DNA from 2 places in the Methylophilus sp. Leaf408 genome. Region 1 is predicted to be linked to the other one. Evidence: riboswitches for the same ligand, from Rfam matches in the RefSeq annotation. Region 1 holds a riboswitch; the other holds the start of a gene.

Region 1 (5,126 bases):
CACCCTGTTTATCCAGCCATTCAATGCGCTCTGCGCAGTGTCCGCCTTCGCCGGTATCATCCCAATAGTTGGGATAGGTTCGGCCCAGACGGTAAAGAATCTCCATGGCAGATTTCAATGGCAAGTCGTTGCCGGTAACTTCGAAAGCCAGCATCGCGACATCGATGTCAAAAAAGAAATAAAGCTCTACATGCGAAACCCGTAGTAGCAGGCTTTCGGGTTCGTCATGCAATTTAATGCGGACATGGCTGATATCGCTGCGAGTAAAAATATGGATAGGCGACTCGCCATAGCCACCCGCTTCGCGACCGTGGCGGCCTTCGCCGTATAAAAAACGCTGCGCAAATGGCAAGAAAGTGACGAACTCCTGATAGCGTGCTTCGCTTAAGTGAGGCGAATCCTGTAAAAATTCGTCCTTTATTTCCACCCATTTCGACTCAAGGTCGGCGCTTAAGGTCTTCCACGGGCAATGCATGGCATAGGGATCGCTGTTTTCCGTCATCAGCTGTATCGGCCACAACAATGTTTGCCGGAAGTCTCTTACGATGCTGCTTTGCAGGTTATCTGCCATCATGCAACCCTATATGCGCTGTGTAGACTGTAGACTATATCGCGTAAACACTGATTTGAATGTTGAGAAAAAGACTAGCTTTGCTCATTAAATAAGCAAATTTAAAGCAATAAAAAAACCGGCGGTTAGCCGGTTTTATTTACAGGGTTTGTACAACCTTTTGGGCAATCAAACTTTCTGGTAAACCTCGCTGCCTTTTTTCACGAACTCTATGGCTTTTTCCTGCATGCCTTTTTGCAAAGCGGCCTGCTCATCCACGCCCAGTTTATCCGCATAGTCGCGTACATCCTGTGTGATCTTCATCGAGCAGAAATGCGGGCCGCACATAGAGCAAAAGTGTGCTTGCTTCGCACCCTCCTGCGGCAGGGTTTCATCGTGGAATTCCTTGGCTTTTTCAGGGTCTAGGCCAAGGTTGAACTGGTCTTCCCAGCGGAATTCAAAACGTGCTTTGGATAAAGCATTGTCACGAATCTGCGCGCCTGGGTGGCCTTTGGCCAAATCGGCAGCATGGGCTGCAATCTTGTAAGTGATAATACCAACACGCACATCTTCTTTGTCCGGCAGGCCTAAATGCTCTTTCGGTGTCACATAACAAAGCATGGCACAGCCATACCAGCCTATCATCGCCGCACCAATCCCTGAAGTGATATGGTCGTAGCCTGGGGCGATGTCGGTGGTCAAAGGTCCTAATGTATAGAAAGGGGCTTCGCCACAATGCTCCAGTTGCAGGTCCATGTTCTCCTTGATCAGGTGCATAGGCACGTGACCGGGGCCTTCGATCATGCACTGAACGTCGTGTTTCCATGCGATTTGCGTCAGCTCACCCAGGGTTTTCAGCTCGGCAAATTGCGCTTCGTCGTTGGCGTCGTAGATAGAACCAGGACGCAGGCCATCGCCCAGAGAAAACGACACATCGTACTGCTTCATGATCTGGCAGATATCTTCAAAATGCTCATACAGGAATGACTCTTTATGATGCGCCAGGCACCATTTCGCCATGATAGAACCACCGCGCGACACGATACCGGTCATACGCTTGGCCGTCATGGGGATATAAGCCAGGCGCACACCGGCATGGATCGTAAAGTAATCCACGCCCTGTTCTGCCTGCTCGATCAAGGTGTCGCGGAAGATTTCCCAGGTCAGGTCCTCAGCCTTGCCGTTCACTTTTTCCAGCGCCTGGTAGATAGGCACGGTACCGATAGGCACTGGTGAATTACGGATAATCCATTCGCGGGTTTCATGGATGTTTTTACCAGTGGACAAATCCATCACAGTGTCACCACCCCAACGCGTACCCCACACCATTTTTTCCACTTCTTCAGAGATGGAAGAACCCAGTGCGGAATTACCGATATTGGCGTTGATTTTAACGAGGAAATTACGGCCAATGATCATGGGCTCAATTTCCGGGTGGTTGATATTGGAAGGGATAATCGCACGGCCACGTGCCACTTCGTCACGCACGAATTCAGGCGTGATTACTGGTGGAATATTGGCACCGTAATTCTGGCCAGGATGCTGCGTTTGTAGCAATTCGCTCATGTTTTCACGGCGCTGGTTTTCGCGGATGGCGATAAATTCCATCTCCGGCGTGATGATGCCCTTGCGTGCATAGTGCATCTGGCTGACATTCATGCCAGCTTTGGCACGCAGCGGTTTGCGATGCAGGTTGAAACGCATTTGCGACAACTCGGGATCAATCAGACGTTGCTGACCGAACTCAGAGGTCGGGCCATCCAGCTGCTCTACATCGCCACGTTCCATAATCCATTGCGCGCGCAAAGCGGGCAAACCGTTACGGATATCAATCTCTACTGCTGGGTCGGTATAAGGGCCGGAAGTGTCATATACCACTACCGGGGGATTAACATCACCGCCAAAACTGGAAGGCGTATCACTCAGCGAGATTTCACGGAACGGCACCTGGATGTCCGGACGTGAACCTTGTATGTAGATTTTGCGTGACTTAGCGAAAGGGTTGGTAGCCCCTTCATCAACTTTGGCATCCGCGTTGACGAATTTGATATTCTTGCTTTGAGAAATCTGGGATTGCGGAGTCTGGGACTGAAGGTTTTTGTCTATGGCGTTCATTGGCATCCTTAAAAGATAAAGACGTAAGGATGCGCGGAGATATGCATTCCCTACGGCGGAATAACCCGCATCAGGTTCGAAGGGTAACTCTCACTGTAAAAACTTCGAATGAAATGAAGGATTTACAGACCCCTAGCAAGGAACGAATTGTGCGCGAAAACGCCGGAGAACGCAAGTTTTCATGCATTGAATAATGCCGCATATTGACAGACAGACAGATCTGTCTACAATCACATTTCCCGACACAATAACAATACGGGAAACCCTTTTAAATCAGAGCTCAGGAGAGAAAAATGGACGTCTTATTGATTGGCGCAGTCGCTTGTACTACCGCTTTAATTTTATCCGCATGGTTGATGACTTTTGCACGCTGGTTCCCTATTCAGGGAATCGATGGCGGCTTTCTGGTCGATTACAAAACCATGATCCGTGCCCACGTGGATTACGCCTTGATGGCACTTTTCCAACTTGGCTTTTTTGCTGCATCCAAAACCGCTGGCATTGAATTACATCATTTTGCCTGTGTCTGTATGGCTATCGGCGGCTTTACCAACCCGACCATTTTCACCATTGCAGCATTTGATACCGATTTCTGGAGCAAAATGAAATGGAAGGTATTTTCTGCCATCAGTTTTATGCTGACCACCATCGGCTTTATGACGATTTGTTACCAGCTGATTTGTCACGTGCTGTCTCATTAACCACCTGAAAATCAGCACTGCCTGCCCCAGAAAAACCCTGCATCTGCGGGGTTTTCTGCTTTTCCGACACATGCAAAATACCGATGTATTTCAATCACCTAAATGGCGAAATAGCCTTTAAAAACAGCATTGTTCTCAATATTATTTATCGTATGCACAAGATAAAATATCGCTAGCACGATTAACATTTTTTATTGAGGGCAATCACCGCATGGATTGGTACAGTATTTTCTTTTTCAGGGAAGGATCGCCCACCGCCCTGCTCTATGGAACTTATAATCCATGGCTAGTGATACTATCCGCGCTGGTAGCCATCGGCACCTCGGTGCTGGCGCTACAGCTAACCCGCATTTCACAAAAACAAACTTCGCTGGTGTCACAGAAGTTTTCCATTATCGCCAGCTCAATCTCCCTTGGAGCAGGCATTTGGGCCATGCATTTTATCGGCATGCTGGCCTACGAAATCTGCACAAAAGTCACTTACAATCCGGAAGTCACCATGATTTCGATGATGCCCGGCATCATGGCATCCTATTACGCACTCAACCTGATGACAGAGAACCAGCTTGATTACAGTAAACTGATTAAAGGTGGGCTCTCAGTCGGCACCGGCATCGGGGCCATGCATTACACCGGCATGCTGGCCATGAAAATGGAGCCTGTGCTCAAATTTGACCTGGCCTGGGTATTGATGTCTGTCGTTGTGGTGATCAGTTTGGCCACCCTTTCATTATGGACAGGTATTTTCCTCAACCAGACAGGCAAGCTGCCAGCCAAAGTCAGCATCTTGCTAGGCGGCGCGTTAATGGGCAGTGCCATCACCGCCATGCATTACACTGGCATGGCCTCTGCGCGCTTTATCGGGCAGGCACAACCCGGTTTCAATCCTGAGGATAACCAATCCATTTCACTGGCACTAGGCATTACGCTGGTCACCATCTTGATAGGCATCATTGCCGCGGCAATCAATGTGCTGATCAGTTACCGACAGGCCCTGGCGAGTGTTCAGGTCAGCGAAACCAGATTATCGACTATTTTGAATACTGCGGTGGATGGCATTGTCACTACCGACACCAGCGGTCAGATTATTTCCTGCAACGAAGCGGTGGAGCGGCTGTTTGGTTGGCAAAAATCCGACATTGAGGGCCAAAACATTTCGATGTTAATGCCCGAACCCGACTTTAAAAATCGCAGGCGTTACTTTAAAACCAATGCTGCAAGTGCGCAGGCGCTAGGCGAAGGCCACGATCTAGATGCCATCAAAAAAGATGGTACGTTATTCCCCATTCGCCTGGCAATCGGCGAGGTCAAGCTGCCGAATGAAAGATTATTTGTTGGATTTATTACCGACCTCACGCAGCGTAAAACGATTGAAAAAGTAATCCGCGAAAAAGATCAGCAGATCCGCTCCATGATGAACAACATCCCCGGCGTGACGTTCCGCTGCAATCTGGATGAGAACTGGAGTATGCGTCTGATCAGCGATGCTGCGCTGGAAATGACCGGCTGGGCAGTTGACGACTTCCTGAATGGGTCAGTTAACTTTGCGCAATTAATTCATCCCGACGATGCCCAGCGGATCCAACCAATCGTGGAAGCAGCGGTTGGCAACCGTACCAACTATGCGATTGAATACAGGATTACAGACCGCAACGGTAATGAAAAGTGGATATCGGAGTTTGCCTCCGCCATTTACAGTACCGATGGCACGGCCGAGGCGCTTGACGGGGTTATGCTAGACGTGACCGAATCCAAACACA
Region 2 (5,126 bases), 960 kb from region 1:
ACCGGGTGCTGCGGGGTTTCATGAAATAAACGATGTATTTCCTGTTTCCACCATTGCAGCTTGGTTTGTGCGATCTGGTAATCCGTACATTCATCGACGACATCATCTACTTCGCGGCAAAACGCATATAGCGCAGTCATTGCTTCACGTTTTTGCTTGGGCAAAAACACAAAGCTCAGTGTAAAGCTGGAGCCGCTTTGTTTTGTTTTTTGCTGGCAGTATTGTTGCGGGGTCATTGTTTAAACAGGGCTTTCAGCAAAATAATCGGCCAATCAAAAGCATTCAGTGTTGGACGGTGGTGGTAAATATCGCCACGGCAAAGCTTCAATTTATAAATAATACGTTCGCCACCGGCGACTATCATGCGTAGCTCGAACCCGATACGGCCAGTCAAATGTCTGCCCAGCGGTTTACCGGCCTGCAATAATTGCTCGGCGCGGGCTACATTGTACAAAAAGAATGCCTGCCAGATAGCATCTAATCGTTGCTGGCGTAAATCCTGTTCGCTGATACCGGCAGCGAGCATTTCGTCCTGGCAGAGATATATGCGTCCATTGAGGCCATGCTTTTGCAGGTCAATGGCAATGTCCTGGTAAAAATTAATCAGCTGCAAAGCCGTGCAAATCTGATCTGACCATTGGCGGTTTTGCGCTGTATCCGCGCCATATAATTGCAGCATCAACCTGCCAACCGGATTGGCGGAGCGGCGGCAGTAATCCAGCAGTTCAGCAAAATCGGCATAGCGGGTTTTGACGACATCCTGTTTAAACGCGCTGATTAAATCCAGCAGGGATTGCACCTCAAGCTTGTGTGTTCTGATTACATGCTGCAGCGTTTTAAACAGCGGGCGTTCAGCCTGAATATAGGCCTGGATCAGTAATAACTCATCTTCGTAGGACTCTAGTGACTGCAAACGCTCCGATTCACTGGCGTCGCCTTCATCGGCAATATCATCGGCTTCTCGCGCAAACTGGTAAATCACACTGACCGCATAGCGTAAATGCGCGGGGAGCAACAATGAAGCTACCGGGAAATTCTCATAATGTGTCTGTGCCAGTGGCAGGCTGGCCGGTGTCTTCACTGGCTTGGAAAAGGCTTGCATGGCTTAAGTATGCCATAAATCCGTGATACGCTTACACCTTGGATATAACTAGCGTTAATAGAAAGAGATCATAGGATGTTAGGCATTATTGGGGGCACCGGGCTGACAGAGCTCACCAATCTGAATATTTCAAAACGCCTGATTGTGCGCACGCCATATGGCAAACCTTCACAGCCACTGGTTTTTGGTGAAATAAACGGTAAGGAAGTGGTTTTCCTGGCGCGACACGGCGGCGGACATACCATTCCACCACATGCAGTCAATTACCGCGCTAATATCTGGGCGTTGCATTCGGTAGGTGTGAGAGACTTGCTGGCAGTAGCGACAGTAGGGGGTATTTCACAAAACCTTATTCCAGGCGATATTGTTTTGCCTAACCAGATTCTGGATTACACCTATGGCCGAGATAACACCTACCATGACGGTGTTGAGTTGCCGGTAAGACACATTGATTTCACCCAGCCTTATTCGCAAACCATGCGTGAGCGCTGCCAGAAAGCAGCTCTTGATGCAGGCTGTGGATTGGTGGAAGGGGGCGTTTATGCCTGCGTACAAGGGCCCCGACTGGAAACCGCCGCTGAAATTGACCGATATGAACGCGATGGCGCAACCGTTGTAGGTATGACCGGTATGCCGGAAGCGGCGCTAGCACGCGAGCTGGGTGTTTCCTATGCCGCGCTTTGCCCGGTAGCTAATTTTGCTGCCGGTCGCGGCGATAGCGCGCAAGCCATTCATTTTGAGCAGGTGATGCCTTTATTGCAGCAAACCATGGAAAAAGTGAAGTGTGTGATTGCGCAATATTTATCTGACCACAACTGCGCAACCGCATGATCTATTTTTCGATATATGTAATGGAGCCTGATCATGGCTATTAAACCAGTGCTCAGAATGGGCGACCCGGTGTTGTATCAAGTGGCTGAAAAAGTCACCGAGTTTGATACACCAGACTTGCATGCATTGATACAAGACATGCATGACACCATGACCGAGATGAATGGTGCCGGTATTGCCGCGCCTCAAATTGGTGTGAGTTTGCAGGTGGTCATGTTTGGTGTAGGCAAAAACCCGCGTTACCCTGATGCTGAGGAGGTGCCATTCACTATCTTGATTAATCCTGAGCTCATACCTGTTGGAAACGAAGAGGAAGATGGCTGGGAAGGGTGCTTGTCGGTACCTGGGATGCGAGGGATTGTTCCAAGGTTTCTGCATTTACGCTATAAAGGTTTTGACCCGCAAGGTAACGTGATAGATCGCACTGTCAGCGGTTTCCATGCAAGGGTAGTGCAGCACGAATGTGATCATCTTTTTGGCATACTTTACCCCATGCGTATCCGCGATCTAACAAAATTTGGCTTTAATGATGTACTTTTTCCTGGAATAACACTTCCAGACGACTGATTGTTTGCTATAATTCTGCCTTCCGGAAGAGTGGCAGAGCGGTTTAATGCTACAGTCTTGAAAACTGTCGAGGGTTCACGCCCTCCGTGAGTTCGAATCTCACCTCTTCCGCCAGTTACCAAGATGCCGCATAAATGCGGCATTTCTATTTAAAGTTTTATAATCACTTTAATTTATTAAGGAATTTGTCATGACTCAAATTATCATCGACCACAATCCATCTGAAGAAAAATTGAAAGACCTGGGCGTAAAAAGCTGGAATACCTGGGATTGCGCACCTTCAAAATTCCCTCTGGATTTCACTGCGACTGAAAAAGCTTACGTATTGGAAGGCGAATTCAAAGTAACTCCACAAGGTGGCGACACTGTAACGATCAAAGCTGGTGATTACGTTGAGTTTCCAAAAGGCCTGAAATCCCAGTGGGAAGTTGTGAAGCAATTGAAAAAACACTACAAACATTTCTAATAGATTGTAGTCGCAAGTATTCAATAAAAAAGCCCTGCATCGCAGGGCTTTTTGTTTTGGATCAAGCTTTATCATTAAATTTTGCAAAGTATGCAGAGTATTTAAACGCAATACAGCATCACTCTCTAGCAAAGTAATCGATATCAACCTACAATCTCATCCTGATTGAAAAATCAAATCGCCTTGGGGTGGCTAACACCTGAGATCTCGCGCAAGTGAGAAACCCAATGAACCTGACCCAGATAATGCTGGCGTAGGGACAGGCAGAGCATCTACAACGCAAATGTTTTTGGTTTGTTGTCCCTCAACAAACCTACTCACGTCATTGTCACTCTCCCCCTGTCCTTTTTATGTGTCTTATAGAAAGGATTTTCATGAAACCGATTACAAAACCATTGTCCCTGATTGGGCTTTTAATTAGCACGCCAGTGCTGGCCGCCGAAGATGATAAGGCAGTGAAGCTCCAGGACATTGTGGTGAGTGCGGATTTCCGCCCCAGCACCGCTCAGAAAACCGCTGTTAGCCTGACTGAAATTGATAAAGAAACCATAGAGGCGCGCAGCGCGCAGCATCTGGAAGAGGTTTTGAATCTGGCACCGAATGTTAATGTGTCAGCAGGTGCATCGCGAGGGCGATTTTTCCAGATTCGCGGGATGGGGATACTCAGTCAATATGATAATCCTGTGAATCCATCCGTTGGTCTGATCATTGATGGCATCGACTTTAGCCGACTTGGCGGTGCCGCGACCTTGTTTGATATCGATTCTGTAGAAGTGCTGCAAGGACCTCAAGGTACAAAGTTTGGCCCCAATGCAATCGCTGGCGCGATTACCATGCGTAGTGCAGAACCTACCAAAGAATTTAAAATGCGTGCACAGGCTGGCGTGGGTGAATATAACACGCGTAATTTTGGCGTAGCAGTTGGCGGCACTATTGTTGAGGATCAGTTACTCGGGCGTGCTTCCATCTATACTCACAAATCTGATGGCTATATGCAGAACGACACTTTAGGCCGTGATGATACGCAAAAACAGGATGAATTAACGTTCCGCAGTAAATTCAAGTTATTTGCGACCGAGGATTTAACCTTAGATTTCACCTTGATGCATGTGAATGTGAATAACGGTTATGACGCATTTACCTTAGACAACTCAAGGCGCAGTAAATCTAATCAACCAGGTGCAGATACACAGAATACCAATGCTTTTGGAGTAAAGGCTAATTGGCAGGCCTCAGATGCGGTGATTATTCAGTCTGAAGCCACTTATTTAAACTCCTCATCGACTTATAGTTTTGATGGTGACTGGAGCACAGCAACTGATGGTGAAAAGTATAATCGTGACCGAGATAATTATTCGTTTGAGTTGCGTGCGTTATCTGACAAGGCTGGTCGTATTTTCAACGGCACAACCGATTGGACGGTTGGTATTTATCGCTTTGTGCAAGATGAGAATTTTAAGTCTCTTTCAGATTACAGAAGTACCTATGGGCCTACCTACTTGAATCAATTGGCGGGTGATTATAAAACTGAAAATACCGCGATATTCGGACAATTTGATAGTCATTTGACAGACAAATTAACCTTGGTTTCCGGTTTGAGAGTTGAGGATTTCAAGGCGAAATATTCTGATGCTGGCATCGTAGAGTTAGCACCAAGCAGTTTGCATAAAAAAGTGAATGAAACACTATTGGGCGCCAAGTTAGGCTTGAATTACCAGGCTAACGCGGATCAACTCCTTTATACCTCTTTGACGCGCGGTTATAAGCCCGGGGGCATTAATAACAAGGCTGGTTTGCCTCAAAGTCAAAGACAGTTTAACACTGAGTATATGTGGAATTTTGAAACAGGACTTAAATCCAGTTGGTTGGATGGGGCCTTGATTACCAATCTGGCTGCGTTTTATGCAAAGCGTTTAGATGCGCAAACACAAAGCTCAGCACAAATACCTGGATCAGGCAGTTTTGTAGAGTTTTATGAGAATGCTTCCAAAGCTACACATCAGGGCTTGGAAGCCAGTGTGGACTGGTTTGTCACTGATAAATTTCGCATGCTGGGTTCAATAGGATACTTAGATGCAACATTCGATAATTATAGTTTTATTAAGAATGTAGCCAGTGTACCAACAACGATCAACTACGATGGCCGCCAAGTAGCCCATG

The links. A riboswitch is a leader RNA that binds a small molecule or an ion and turns the genes downstream of it on or off. The one in region 1 is predicted to bind thiamine pyrophosphate.
Region 2: it holds a riboswitch for thiamine pyrophosphate, as region 1 does, so the genes downstream of both, LPA26_RS05055 (TonB-dependent receptor) here and thiC (phosphomethylpyrimidine synthase ThiC) in region 1, are expected to answer to the same signal.

Annotation. Positions count from the first base shown of each region.
Region 1 is NZ_CAKASK010000001.1:2,089,215-2,094,340, forward strand. It holds gene LPA26_RS09785 (hypothetical protein) at 1-571, opposite strand, end outside; gene thiC (phosphomethylpyrimidine synthase ThiC) at 740-2,665, opposite strand; TPP riboswitch at 2,695-2,809, opposite strand; gene LPA26_RS09795 (hypothetical protein) at 2,959-3,366, shown strand; gene LPA26_RS09800 (MHYT domain-containing protein) at 3,578-5,126, shown strand, end outside.
Region 2 is NZ_CAKASK010000001.1:1,130,010-1,135,135, reverse strand. It holds gene hpnD (presqualene diphosphate synthase HpnD) at 1-236, opposite strand, end outside; gene hpnC (squalene synthase HpnC) at 233-1,102, opposite strand; gene LPA26_RS05075 (S-methyl-5'-thioinosine phosphorylase) at 1,178-1,933, shown strand; gene def (peptide deformylase) at 1,967-2,500, shown strand; tRNA gene LPA26_RS05065 (tRNA-Ser) at 2,525-2,614, shown strand; gene LPA26_RS05060 (cupin domain-containing protein) at 2,691-2,966, shown strand; TPP riboswitch at 3,141-3,244, shown strand; gene LPA26_RS05055 (TonB-dependent receptor) at 3,341-5,126, shown strand, end outside.